4 regions of the Bradyrhizobium sp. STM 3562 genome follow, and region 1 is predicted to be linked to each of the others. Evidence: predicted binding sites of a transcription regulator. Region 1 holds the regulator's gene; each other region holds the start of a gene.
What was found. The regulator LexA, encoded in region 1, represses DNA repair genes until DNA is damaged. The targets are predictions, from matches to a motif close to TGTTCNNNNTGTGTTCNG.
Positions count from the first base shown of each region.

Region 2: a site for LexA is predicted at 1,382-1,399, ahead of P6U23_RS37305 (ATP-dependent Clp protease adaptor ClpS). Genes of this name have one in related genera too.
Region 3: a site for LexA is predicted at 1,411-1,428, ahead of P6U23_RS37550 (DNA recombination protein RmuC). Genes of this name have one in related genera too.
Region 4: a site for LexA is predicted at 1,171-1,188, ahead of P6U23_RS35865 (ribonuclease T2 family protein). Genes of this name have one in related genera too.

Region 1 covers NZ_CP120694.1:4,712,491-4,715,697, forward strand. Annotated here, with positions in the region: gene glp (gephyrin-like molybdotransferase Glp) at 1-976, shown strand, start outside; gene lexA (transcriptional repressor LexA) at 1,308-2,000, shown strand; gene P6U23_RS21905 (hypothetical protein) at 2,296-2,718, shown strand; gene P6U23_RS21910 (hypothetical protein) at 2,881-3,087, shown strand; gene P6U23_RS21915 (GDSL-type esterase/lipase family protein) at 3,088-3,207, opposite strand, start outside.
Region 2 covers NZ_CP120694.1:8,069,534-8,072,740, reverse strand. Annotated here, with positions in the region: gene P6U23_RS37305 (ATP-dependent Clp protease adaptor ClpS) at 1-1,351, opposite strand, end outside; gene P6U23_RS37300 (DUF1203 domain-containing protein) at 1,887-2,219, shown strand; gene P6U23_RS37295 (M20 family metallopeptidase) at 3,091-3,207, shown strand, end outside.
Region 3 covers NZ_CP120694.1:8,122,811-8,126,017, forward strand. Annotated here, with positions in the region: gene fmt (methionyl-tRNA formyltransferase) at 1-632, opposite strand, end outside; gene def (peptide deformylase) at 762-1,289, opposite strand; gene P6U23_RS37550 (DNA recombination protein RmuC) at 1,460-2,668, shown strand; gene P6U23_RS37555 (AmpG family muropeptide MFS transporter) at 2,817-3,207, shown strand, end outside.
Region 4 covers NZ_CP120694.1:7,749,804-7,753,010, reverse strand. Annotated here, with positions in the region: gene P6U23_RS35870 (23S rRNA (adenine(2030)-N(6))-methyltransferase RlmJ) at 1-300, opposite strand, end outside; gene P6U23_RS35865 (ribonuclease T2 family protein) at 445-1,128, opposite strand; gene P6U23_RS35860 (hypothetical protein) at 1,329-1,814, opposite strand; gene P6U23_RS35855 (hypothetical protein) at 1,985-2,275, shown strand; gene P6U23_RS35850 (DUF3617 domain-containing protein) at 2,315-2,842, shown strand; gene metH (methionine synthase) at 2,915-3,207, opposite strand, start outside.

The DNA of each region.
Region 1 (3,207 bases):
CCGGCCGTTCGACCGCGCTCTCGGCAAAGGCGAAGCCGCGCGCATTTTCACCGGCGGCGTCATCCCCGAAGGCGCCGATGCCGTGGTGATCCAGGAAGACACGGTTGCCGACGGCGGCGCCATCACAATCAAGGAAGCCGCGATCCTCGGCCGGCATATCCGCCCCGCCGGCGTCGACTTTCGGCAAGGCGACGTCCTGCTCGAGGCGGGAAGCCGTCTGACCGACCGCGATCTCTCGCTCGCCGCCAGCATGAATTATCCGGAACTGCCGGTGCGCGGCCGCCCCAAGGTCGCCCTGCTCGCCACCGGCGACGAATTGGTGATGCCGGGCACCGAGCCGGGTCCGGGCCAGATCGTCTATTCCAATGGCTACGCCCTGCGCGCGCTGATGCGCAGCGAGGGCGCCGAGGTCGTCGATCTCGGCGTCGCCGCTGACACCATGGAGGCGACCGTCGCCGGTATCCGCCGCGCCCGCGATCTGGGCGCCGACATCCTGGTCACCACCGGCGGCGCGTCGGTCGGCGACCACGATCTCGTCAAGAAGGCGCTGGAAGCCGAGCGGGTCAGCATCGCGTTCTGGCAGATCGCCATGCGGCCCGGCAAACCGATGATGCACGGCCGGCTCGGTGCCATGCGCGTCGTCGGCGTCCCCGGCAATCCCGTCTCGTCTTATGTCTGCACCCTGCTGTTCGTGGTGCCGCTAATCCGCGCGCTTTCCGGCCGCAAGACCATCCATCACGCCCGCGAGGCCGCCCTGCTCGGCCGCGACATCGGGCCCAATGACGTGCGCGAGGATTACTTGCGCGCAACGCTCGATGACCGCGCCGAGGGCGCCCCGATCGCAACACCGGTCACCCGGCAGGACTCCTCGCTGCTCAACTATCTCTCGCGCGCCCGGGTACTGGTGATCCGCCCGCCCTTTGCGCCGGCGGCGAAGGCCGGCTCGCCTTGCGAGATCCTGCGGCTGCCGGAATAGCTGCGCTCGATGACTTGCACCATCGTTCCGGGACGATGCGAAGTGTCGAAATCCGCAAATGACGGCGCATGTGGCCGGCATGATTCGGGCGAGATCGGCGGCATCCGCTCGCGCATCGTGCCGTTCGCGCATCTTGCGAGCACGCACGCGAGCGGACTAAGGTTCCGCGCGCGCTTTTCACGCAAACTAATCGCGTTCACCGGAAATTAAGTGGTTGCGGAACACTTATCGAACATATAGTGTCCGTTCATGATTTGTTTCGACGATCTAGGGGGAGCCGACGGCTCCGACATCCCGGAATCGAACGACATCAACCTGGGGATTGGTCGCGATGCTTACGCGCAAACAGTATGAACTTCTGCGTTTCATCAACGAGCGGCTGAAAGAGGCTGGCGTTCCGCCCTCCTTCGACGAGATGAAGGATGCGCTCGATTTGCGCTCGAAGTCGGGAATCCATCGCCTCATCACCGCACTTGAGGAGCGCGGCTTCATTCGTCGCCTGCCGAACCGCGCCCGCGCCATCGAGGTGATCAAGCTGCCCGAACTGTCGCCGGCGACCTCCGGCCGCCGCGGCTTCACGCCCAGCGTCATCGAAGGCAATCTCGGCAAGGGACGCGGCGCGGCCGCCGATGATGGCGAGCGTCCGGTGGCCGTTCCGGTGATGGGCCGCATCGCGGCCGGCACGCCGATCGAGGCGCTGCAGACCCGCAGCCATACGATCAGCGTGCCGCCGGATATGCTCGGCTCCGGCGAGCATTATGCGCTGGAGGTGCGCGGCGACTCCATGGTGGATGCCGGCATTCTCGACGGCGACATGGCGCTGATCCAGCGAAATGAGACCGCCGATACTGGCGACATCGTGGTCGCGCTGATCGACGACGAGGAAGCGACGCTGAAGCGTTTCCGCCGTCGCGGCGCCTCGATCGCGCTGGAACCCGCGAACACCGCCTACGAGGTGCGCATCCTGCCGCCGAACCGCGTCAAGATTCAGGGCAAGCTGGTCGGGCTCTACCGAAAGTACTAAACTGTCTGCGCGCGCCTGACGCACGTGAGGCGCGCGACTGCGATTGCGTTGGCACTGCCGGATGCCGATTCCGGCAGAGTTGGAGTTTGTGCCCCGCCAGCAATGGATGCGATGCACACGTCGAGCGCTGACGCTCAAAGGAAATGCACACAGTCAAACGGATGTGATCGCACTTCGCCATTGCGGGCCGCATAATCGCCCACAAGCCCTCTGAGACTGGAGGGCTCGTCCACTCTGATAGAGGCCTGCGCCTCGAAAGAGCGCGGGTTGACTATCTCAAGCGAGGAGCAATCCGATGTGTGACTATAGCCTGCATGCCGTGGCGTCACGTCCCGCTCAGGTTGGCGAAACGCTGATCACCACGACATTCCGCGGCACCTCGACCCGCGGTTTTGCATCAGAGAGCGATCCGACGGTCGCGGTCTGCATGCTGCCGGGCACCGAGCTCGCCTTCGCCGACAACGTTCGCTATGACAATCGATGGATCTGGACGCGGACCGTCAACTTCCGTGTCGGAAAATTCAACACCATCGATACGCACATTCCCGATCGTCATCATGATGCGATCGAATTTCCGGATGGCAGCCACGTGCTGGTGACCCTGCTCTGCGAGGGCCAGCGGGTAACAGTGCTGCAGTTGCCGGTGACGCACCCTGTCGGCACGCCCGCGCACACCGCGGAGACGACGCCCGCGACGCGGCGGTTGCCGGTCGACTGAGACAGTTAGCGCAATCGATGGTTCCGCCGGTTTTTGCCGGCGGTGCCGCGCGCGTATCGAACGTGATTTTTGAGTGGTTTGTAAACGCGTCCTTGGAGCTGACCTGTGGTCAACAAGATCACGTGGCAGAAGGCCGGGCGGGTGGCGCAGCCTGGCCGCTATATGTTTACGTTTGGCTGGCTCACGGTGACGGCCGAAGATATCGGCATCTGGCAGCAATTTCCCAACGCGGCGTTTACGCTGGTCAGGCTGCCGGGCAGCGGCGACGGCATCGCCGAAGAATTTCACCTGGGCGCCTTCGATATCGCTCAAGATGATATGCGCCGAGAGCCGGCTGCGGCCGGCTCTCAGAGCGGAGAGATCGCTTAGCTACTTCCGCAATGCACTGGCGACGGGACCAACGAGCTGTTGCGCGAGCATGTGGTAGCCCTCCGGAGTCAGATGCATGCCATCAGGCTGGTGCGGTTTGCCCCGGAACATTCCGTTTGG
Region 2 (3,207 bases), 3.4 Mb from region 1:
GCAGCGGCACCTCGATCGCCTGGTCGATGCGGCCAGGCCGTCCCGCGAGCGCGCCCTCGAGTTCTTCCGGCCGGTTGGTGGTGAGCAAGAACAGGATGTCGGCGTCCTTCTTCAGGCCATCCATCTCGTTGAGCAGCTTGTTGAGCAGCGATTCCTCGCACGGCCCTCCCATCTCGTCGCGGTCGCGCGCGATCAGATCGACGTCCTCGATCACCACCAGCGCCGGCTGCAACAGCCGCGCGAGATTCATGTAGACACCGAGCAAACCGACCTGCTCGGCCGTGATGATGAGGGTGGTATGATCAGGCAGGTTGGTTGCGAGATAGCGGATGGTGTGGGTCTTGCCGGTGCCGGGCGGGCCATAAAGCAAAATGCCCTTGCGCGTCGATTGGCCGAGCCGGCGCAGCGCATCGCGCGTTCCGACAAAGCTCAATACGTTGCGATCGAGCAGTTTGAGCGCCTTTTCCGGCAGGATCACGTCGGCGCGGTCGACCGGCGGCAAACGATGCACCGTGACGCCGCGCGAGCGGCCGCTGTAATCAGGGTCGCCGTCGAGTGAGAGGATCTTGCCGCGGTACGAGCGGGCGGAGTGTACCGCCCTCTCCAGTTCGACAAAGCAGCGTTGCGCGAAGGCTTCGCCGGCCGCGCCGCCAGGCACCGCAATCTCGATGCGCATCATCGCCTCATGGCGGTACTCGCGATCGTAAGAAAGCACGACGGCGTAACGAAATTCGTTCGCCTCGCACAGCCAAAGCCCATTGTGCAGGCATTTGACCGGCGCGGCTTCGCCGACGTCGATCTCGTGATATTGCGGCGGCGCCAGCGGGATCGCGTTGCGTCCGACACGCTTGAGCCGCGCGAACGACAGCGTCTCGTAACGATATTCCTCATGCGCGCCGAAGAAGCGGATCGGCGAGGCAAACAGCTTGTTGATCGCGACCTGGACGTCCGCGCGCATGTGGCCGGGAAACTGTCGCACCATGGTCACGAGCTTGTTCGGCGGGATGTCGGCGAAATGCCAATTCAGCGCGTCGACGGCCCAAGCGAACTGTATGTCGGAAGGATCTGCCGCGACCGTTTCGCCAGCGGCCTCGCTGGTGATCAGCAGCGGAAGTCCTTCGGCCCGGATGCGCGTCTGCGCGGCATCAAGCAAAGCCCTTGCAACCGACGCGGGAAAGGGACCGCAGGCGACCTTGCCTTGCCGGTTGATCAGCGTGGTGAGCGCATAGGCATCCCGTTCGTGCCTGCCGAACACCTCCCGGAAGAGCTCCACCACGAAATCGAACGGCGTCTTGTCGTCATTGTGAAAAACAAGCTGAACAGGCTCGGCCTCAGTGCAAACTTGATCCATTGGAAACCTCTGGTACAACCACAGCACGAACGGAACAAATGAAGAACATAGATGTTGACGCTCGTCAAGCGCCTTGCGCATGAAAGTTCTGCGACGGTCCGCTCGTTGGATTCGATGGGGAGAAAGCTGAGAACTCCTGCGCCGCCAACTGGACGGTTGGCGAGCGGTGCCGGCTCGACCACATCCGGCTCCCGCGCGCGCTGGAGCGTCTGGGGACGTCATTCCGGGGCGCTCGCGAAGCGCGAGCGAACCCGGAATCCAGAGGTTGTGGCGCGGGATTTTCGGGTTCGATGCTGTCACATCGCCCCGGAATGACGGCCACATCAAGATTCTTCAGATGGCGGATGCCCGATCGCACGATGAGCGATTGCAAGCTTGAAAGGGAGAACAAACATGTCCTTCCGTCTCTCCGGATTGCCAATTGAGAGTTTCCGGCCGCTTTTCGAATCTGAGCAATGAAGAGTTGTTGTTGAAAGGTATCGAACGGCGAAGAACCAAAGCCGGTGACGACTATCCTTGCCGCATAACGCTCGATGTGGCCAAACCGGGCGAAAGCGTCCTGCTCCTTTCGTACCCGGTTCAAGCCGGACCCTCTCCTTACCGCAGCATCAGCCCGATATTCGTGCGGGAGTCCGCCGAGAGCCAGTACGTAGGATACGACGAAATCCCGGCGCAGATGTCGCCTCGATTGATGTCGGTCCGCGCCCTCGATCATCGACACCACATAGTTGCGGCCGACGTCGTCCAAGGCTCGCAACTGGGCAGCTTGGCGAGCGGTTTCTTGCCAAGCGCGACGTATCCTATCTGCACGTCCATCACGCACGTTGGGGATGTTACGTCGGGCGGATCGATCGGGCATAGGTCGTAGATGTGGTAGCGGGCTCGCGCGCGGCTGATCCGTCCTACAGTCCTCGCCATTGTCGCCTGATTTGCCCGACGGGTGCGCGCCCCAAAATCCTGTCAAGCCGCGCACATAAAAATATTTCGGTTTTTCAGAATCCCGAATCGGTCGTATCGTAGGTTTATCCCGCCTCGATGCAGAGGGGCGGATCGCGATCGTCACGACACGCGAGGCGGGATGCGGTGGCCGCGGTGATGCCGGCAGACGAACGGCTGTCGTCGCGGACGGCGAAGTCGGGTGGTCCTGGCGCGCCCATGCAGGCGCTAAGCCGGCCGCGATGCTTATCCATCGCGCCGATGACGGTGGCAATCAAGCTGGTTCACCGGGGAGAGCCCGAAGTAAGCCGTAAACCACTCGCGCAGGGAAGGCCGGTGTGTATCCGCCTGTACCTGTGGTCACGCGCCCTTTCGCGCAATCTTCTGGCGCGGGGGCCCCGGGTGCAGCGGCCACCCGGCTTTCCCTGCGCCCTCTGTATTGAGGGCGAGAACGTCAGCAACACTCGGGCGCTATCGAGTCGCGAGAAGGCTGAGTCATGTCCCTCTCGTTGTTGCGAGGAGCGAAGCGACGAAGCAATCTAGACGGTATCGGCGGCGGCAGTCTGGATTGCTCCGCTGCGCTCGCAATGACAGTGGTGCGGTTTACAATCGAAAGCCAGTCGAGGCAGGCATGAGCGAAGTTGATATCTCCTCGCTGCCCAATCCGGAACAGAACCATTCAAAGCCGCCCCGACGAAGCTGTCCTGCACCATGCGCGCCGTAGCTCTGCTGTCAGAGAAAGTGAAATGATCCGCACCGCCGTGCTAGAGATGTGTGGCCGGTCTATAGGAAAGCAAACTCCCATGAACGACAGCCGCGACGTCTGGCAACTGGTCGATGCGAAGCAGGAGCCTTTGATTGCACTCAGCGATCGGGTGTGGGCGATGCCCGAGCTCTGTTATGCCGAGACGCGTTCCGCC
Region 3 (3,207 bases), 3.4 Mb from region 1:
GCTTCCGCCTTGTCGATCTTGGCCGCGTAGGTCACACCCTCGCTCGGCTGCGGTGTGAGTTGGAGCTGACCGCGATCGAGCGCGCCGATGGCGCGCACCATCAGATCGGCGCCCAGCCGCGACAGCCGATCATGCAGATCGGCAGCGGTCATCTGATCGGTAATCGCCACGCGCTCGGCCATCGCGATGTCGCCGGTGTCGAGCCCCACATCCATCTTCATCACCATCACGCCGGTCTCGGCATCGCCTTCCATGATGGCGCGGTTGATCGGCGCGGCGCCGCGCCAGCGCGGCAGGAGAGACGCGTGCAGGTTGAAGCAGCCGTGCGCCGGCGTATCCAAGATCGCCTGCGGCAGGATCATGCCGTAAGCCACGACCACCGCCGCGTCGGCCTTGTGCGCACGAAACTGTTCCAGCGCCTCCGAGGTCTTCAACGTCGACGGCGTGAACACGGGAATCGAAAGCCGTCGCGCCTCCTGCTCCACCGGCGTTGCCTGCAGCTTCATGCCGCGCCCGCCCGGCTTTGGCGCGCGGGTATAGACGGCCGCGATGTCATGGCCGTGAGCGGCCAGTTCCAGCAGCGTGGGCACCGAGAAATCCGGCGTACCCATGAAGATCAGGCGCAGGGGCATTGCTCAACTGCTTCAGTTTTTCTCGTCATGGCCGGGCCTATCCCGGCCATCCACGGCTTTGCTTCCGGCTGGAAAGAAAGGCGTGGATGCCCGCGTCAAGCCCGGGCACGACAGCCGAGAGAAGTTCAACTACTCCACCACGCGCTTGGCGGCCTTTTCAAATTTCTTCTGCACCCGGTCGCGTTTGAGCTTCGAGAGATAGTCGATGAACAGCACGCCGTTGAGATGATCGATTTCGTGCTGGATGCAGGTGGCGAACAGCCCCTCGGCATCCTCCTCATGCATCTTGCCGTCGAGATCGGTGAAGCGCACGCGCACGCGCGCCGGCCGCTCGACCTCCTCGTAATATTCGGGGATCGAGAGGCAGCCTTCTTCGTAAACGGACTTTTCTTCCGAAGAGGTCAGGATTTCCGGATTGATGAAGACGCGCGGTTCGTGCCTTGTCTCACCCTCCTCGCTCTTCTTGGCGAGGTCCATGGTGATCAGGCGCAACGGTTCCGCGACCTGGATCGCTGCCAAGCCGATCCCCGGCGCGGCATACATGGTCTCGAACATGTCGTCGGCAAGCTTCCGGATCTCCGGGGTCACTTTTTCGACAGGTTTGGACACGAGCCGGAGCCGCTTGTCCGGCAGGATAATGATTTCTCTTAGGGCCATGCGCGCGATTTAGGCCCTCGGCCTGTGCCGGTCAATGTGCCGCGGAACCGGTCGACCTCCTGCCACCTGCGAAATTTAGCGCGGCATTAACCATAAAACTTTACCTCCTATTTACCATAAATGTTCTCTCTTCGTTCGCTTCGACTCGCGAATCGGCTAGAGAGGAGGGCATGAACCAGATCCTTTTCGTGATCGGCGACTGGCCGATCCATGCGAACGAAGCGCTGACCGGTTTCGGCGTGCTCACGCTGGTCCTGTTGGCCGCGCTCGTCATCGTGGTGGCGCGCTCGGGCAAACGCGGCGCGGAGCTGGCGGCTGTCCAGGCCATGCGCTCCGATGAGCTCGAGCAGCGCTTGAGCGAGATGCTGCGTGTGCAGAGCGAGGCCAATGGTCGCGTTGACGCGATGGCGCAGGCGCTCGCGGGGCGCCAGGCCGAGATGGCGCGCGCGGTCAACGAGCGGCTGGATTCGGTCACCCATCGCGTCGGCCAATCGATGGAACAGACCACGCGCAACACCCTGGATTCCTTGCGCGTGCTGCACGAGCGGCTCGGCATCATCGACGATGCGCAGAAGAATCTCTCCCACCTCACGACCCAGGTCACGACCTTACGCGACGTGCTCGCCAACAAGCAGTCGCGCGGCGCCTTCGGCCAGGCGCGGATGGAAGCGATCGTGCAGGACGGGCTGCCCAAGGGCTCCTACGAGTTCCAGTACACGCTCTCGAGCGGCAAGCGCCCGGATTGCGTGGTGTTCCTGCCCGACCAGCGGCCGCTCTGCATCGACGCGAAGTTTCCGTTGGAGGCGGTGACCGCCCTGCATGACGCCCGCAGCGACGAGGAGCGCAAGCTTGCCGCGCAGCGGCTGCGCAGTGACGTGCTCAAGCATGTCGGCGATATCGCGGAAAAATACCTCATTCCCGGCGAGACCCAGGATAACGCGCTGATGTTCGTGCCGTCGGAGTCGGTCTATGCCGAAATCCATGACGGCTTTGACGACGTGATCCAGAAGGCCTATCGCGCCCGCGTCGTGCTGGTGTCGCCCTCGCTGCTCATGCTGGCGATCCAGGTGATGCAACAGATCATGAAGGATGCGCGCATCCGCGACGCGGCTGACCAGATCCGCACCGAGGTGATCAATTTGGGCGACGATCTCACCCGCTTGCGCGAGCGCGTGCTCAAGCTGCAGAAGCATTTTAGCGACGTCAACGAGGACATCAGGCAGATTCTGATCTCCGCCGACAAGATCGAAAAGCGCGCCGGGCGGATCGAGGAACTCGATTTCAGCAAGACCGATGCGCCGGTGGAGGCGCCGCGGCTGGTGAAGCCGGCCGCACCCGATCTGTTCCCAGTCCCGCGCAAGCTGCAGGCGGGGGAATAGTTCATCTTGACCGGACGCGTAGGATGGGTTGAGCGTAGCGAAACCCATCACTTCCGGGGATCGGATGAGAAATGGTGGGTTTCGCGTAGCCTGTCATCGGGCGCGCGTTCGCGCGACCCCGTTGGCTCAACCCACCCTACGATTCTGCATGACCCGACCCGAAGTCGCCTCCAAGACCGGCGTGCCCGCTGAGCCGCCCAAACCCACCTGGCGCGAGAGCCTTGCGGTTTACCTGCAGCCGCGGGTGCTGATCGTGCTATTCCTCGGCTTTTCCTCAGGGCTGCCGCTGGCGCTGTCGGGATCCACGCTCCTGGTCTGGATGCGCGAGGCCGGCGTCGATCTCGGCACCATCGGCCTGTTCGCGCTGGTCGGCACGCCCTACACGCTGAAATTTCTATGGGCGCCGCTGATCGATGCGCTGCATGTGCCGTTCTTCACCCACGCTTTCGGCCGCCGCCGCGGCTGGCTGGTGTTCTCGCAAGTCCTGTTGATCGCAACCATCCTGTTGCTGGCGACAGCGGATCCGGCGCGTTCGGCGC
Region 4 (3,207 bases), 3.0 Mb from region 1:
TGGATAGGCGGTGAGATCGGATTGCGGGTTAAAGGCCGCCACGGTGTCGAGATAGGGTTTGATCAGCGCTGCGGCGGCCTGCGAGAACTGCGCCTGCATCAGGCGGGCAATGCCGGTACGCCATTCGCCGCCCCGGCTCGCTTCGTCCGAGGTCAGATCGTAGAGGCCGGCGCCGGCATGGCTGTCGATGACGCGAAACGCAGCCGGCTTTTCCTGCAGGTAAAGCAGGATGCGCACCAGCACGATGTGCTTCAGACAATCGGCAAAGCCGCCGGCGTGAAAGGCGTGACGGTAGTTCATGGCGTGACGCTGCTGATTTTATTGCGCGGTATGCAGCGTGTTCTATCCGTCATGGCCGGGCTTGTCCCGGCCATCCACATTCTACGGGCGTGGCGATAAAGACGTGGATGCCCGGGACAAGCCCGGGCATGACGACGAAGAGAATCACCCGCCGCGCATCGGCGGCATCGTCACCTGGTCACGGCGGCAGGCGCGACTATCGATCTCCTCGCAGTTCCGGAACTGCAGATCCTTGCTCATGCAGATGCGCACTTCCGACAGCCGCGTCCGATTGCAGGTGACAGCGATAGCGGAGGGGGAGAGACCGGGGTTGGCCTTGATGAAGGCGTCCTCGACGTCGCCTGGCGCCACCGTTTTGGGCTCGGACAATTGCAGGAATTCAGGCGGAATCTTCACCGCCGCACGCGCCTTCCGGACGGTCTCGAAATAGGCGCGCTCGGAAAGACCCGAACAGGTCCCGTGCTTATCCCATTCATTGTAGATCAGGCCCGGCGCGGGCATCAGGTCGAGCATCGAGAGCATGATGTTGCGCTCGAGCCGCGGTGACGGCCGCTGGCAATATTCGGGATAGCCGTGCTCATATTGCGGCCACAGCCCGTGCACCACGAAGGAAAACGGGCGCCCGCCGCACTGGGCCTGCTGGGACCGTCCGTTATTTCCCCGCTCTTCCGCCTCTTCGCAGTAGGACGGCGACCACGACAACGACAGCACGTAATAATCGAACTCGCCGGGGGTATTCTGGCGCGCGTCCTGGGCCGAGGCCGGCCTGGCGGCCGCAACCAGGCTGCACGCTAGGAGAATCCCACAAATCCGGATTGAGACAGACATCACAAAAACCTCCCTACACCGGCGCGGAGCCTAGCAGGCGAGTGGAACATTTCAAGAACAAATTGTCGGTCGGCGCGCAGTCAGGACCAAGGCACGATCGGAAGGCCAAGATCGCAAGACGGTGTCCTTCGCAATATGCGCGAAACGCGCGGACGCCATCCCCATATGGCCGCCCGCGCGACTGATTGGCGGCCGGCGGCCTACGGGCCGGCGAGGCGGCAGCGCGGGTTATAGGCCCAGTTGCGGTCGAGCCCGGTCACGCACCATTCGACGCCCTGGTCGAAGCCGGCAAACCCGCCATCCTCGATGATCGAGAAATTGACCGTCCGCACTTTGCCGTCGCTGGTCATGGCCTTGCCGCTGCAAAAGCGACGCGGAATGTTGTCGGACTGCCAGGGGCGGAAGGCCACCTCGTGAATGTTGCCATAACCGGTGATCGTCAGGCTCGAATTCCAGTACATGCTCTCTTTTTCCTGGAATTGCGACGTGATCGTGCCGAGCGCCTTCTCGCAAGGTGCGACCCGTCCCTCATATAGCGGGCCCGAGAGCCAGAAATTCAATTCGAGCGGGTTGGCGGCCTGTGCCGTTTGCGCGGACGCCAAAAGGCCCAATGCCGCCGCAAGCGCGGTCGCGCTGCCAAGCCGTTTGCATCCAAGCCGTTTGAACGAGGTGATGAGGTCGCGCATGGTCTTTTCCGGCAAAGCTGATCAGTGAGCGCTGACCGTGCCGCGAAGGCGCGACCGGGTCAAGTGCAGCGCGGCAACACTTTTCAGCAACCCAATCGTCAAGGAGACAACGTCGCTTTTCAGCCTTTATCGGCGGCCCTAAGATGCGCGCAAGCGAAAGGGAGTCTCTGATGCGAAGGATTGTGGCCGCGGGCCTGGTTGCCATTTGCGGAATGCTGGGAGGTCACGCGGCGCGGGCCGACTGGGTGCCGCCTTTCAAAGGCAATGATACCGGCGGCATCATCGCCTATTCTCTGGCCCAGCAGGTTGACGCAAGGCAGCTCGCCGTCAATCACTGCGCTTCCTATGGCAAGGTGGTCAAATTTCTCGCGGTCGACGCGCAATATGGCGGCTACATCTCGTTTTCCTGCCGCTGGGTGCCCTATGGGGCCAATGAGCGGCCGCTGCGTACGCTTTACTGAAACTTCCCGACCCACGAGCAACCAGTTAGGGCCCGCATCATGAGGCGGCAGCTTGTTCCTGTGTGTCTCGGTGCTGGCGCGCTGGCGGTCTTGCTGCCGGCGGCGCATGGCGAGGACTTGCCGCTGCGCAAGCCGGGTCTGTGGGAGATGAAGCTTGTGCGTAACGGCTCCGGTCTGCCCGAATTGACGATGCAGCATTGCACCGACGCGACGACCGACAAGGACATGAACAACACGGTCTCGCCGATGGCAAAGCAAATCTGCTCCAAGCAGGACCTGCAGAAGACCGCGAACGGTTATGTCGCCGATTCCGTCTGCAGCGTCGGCGGGGGCACCCTGACCTCGCACTCGGAAATAACCGGCGACTTCAATTCCGCCTACACGATCGTGACCACGTCGCACAGCGACAAGGGCCTGGCCAATTTGCGCGATCTGACCACCCGGCTCGAAGGCAAGTGGCTCGGTGAGTGCAAACCAGGCCAGAAGCCCGGCGACATCGTGATGCCCGGCGGCTTCAAGCTCAACGTCAAGGACGCGGAGAAGCTGAAAGGTCTGTTGCCGAAGTAGGCAAGCTGCGAGGCGCGGACTTCGGCGGCCTTTTCCGTAAAGTGAGGAGGCGCTGTGCGCCGGGGCGAGGGGTTATCCCCTCGCCGCCGCCTTCTTGCGCCAGGCGAGATGCGCCGCACAGGTGCAGCCGGGCGGATGCGAGGCGATATCGTTGGCGGGCATCGCCACGGGCGCGGCCGTCGGCATCGTCTCCTGCACCGCGCGATCCGCGGGCGAGCGATCCTGCGTCGGGATGTAGTTCAGGATCGGCGCGAGCCATCGCTCGATCTCGGCGGCGCTCATCCCCTTGCGCGCGGCATAGTCCTCGACCTGGTCGCGTTCGATCTTGCCGACGCCGAAATAGTAGCTCTCGGGGTGACTGAAAT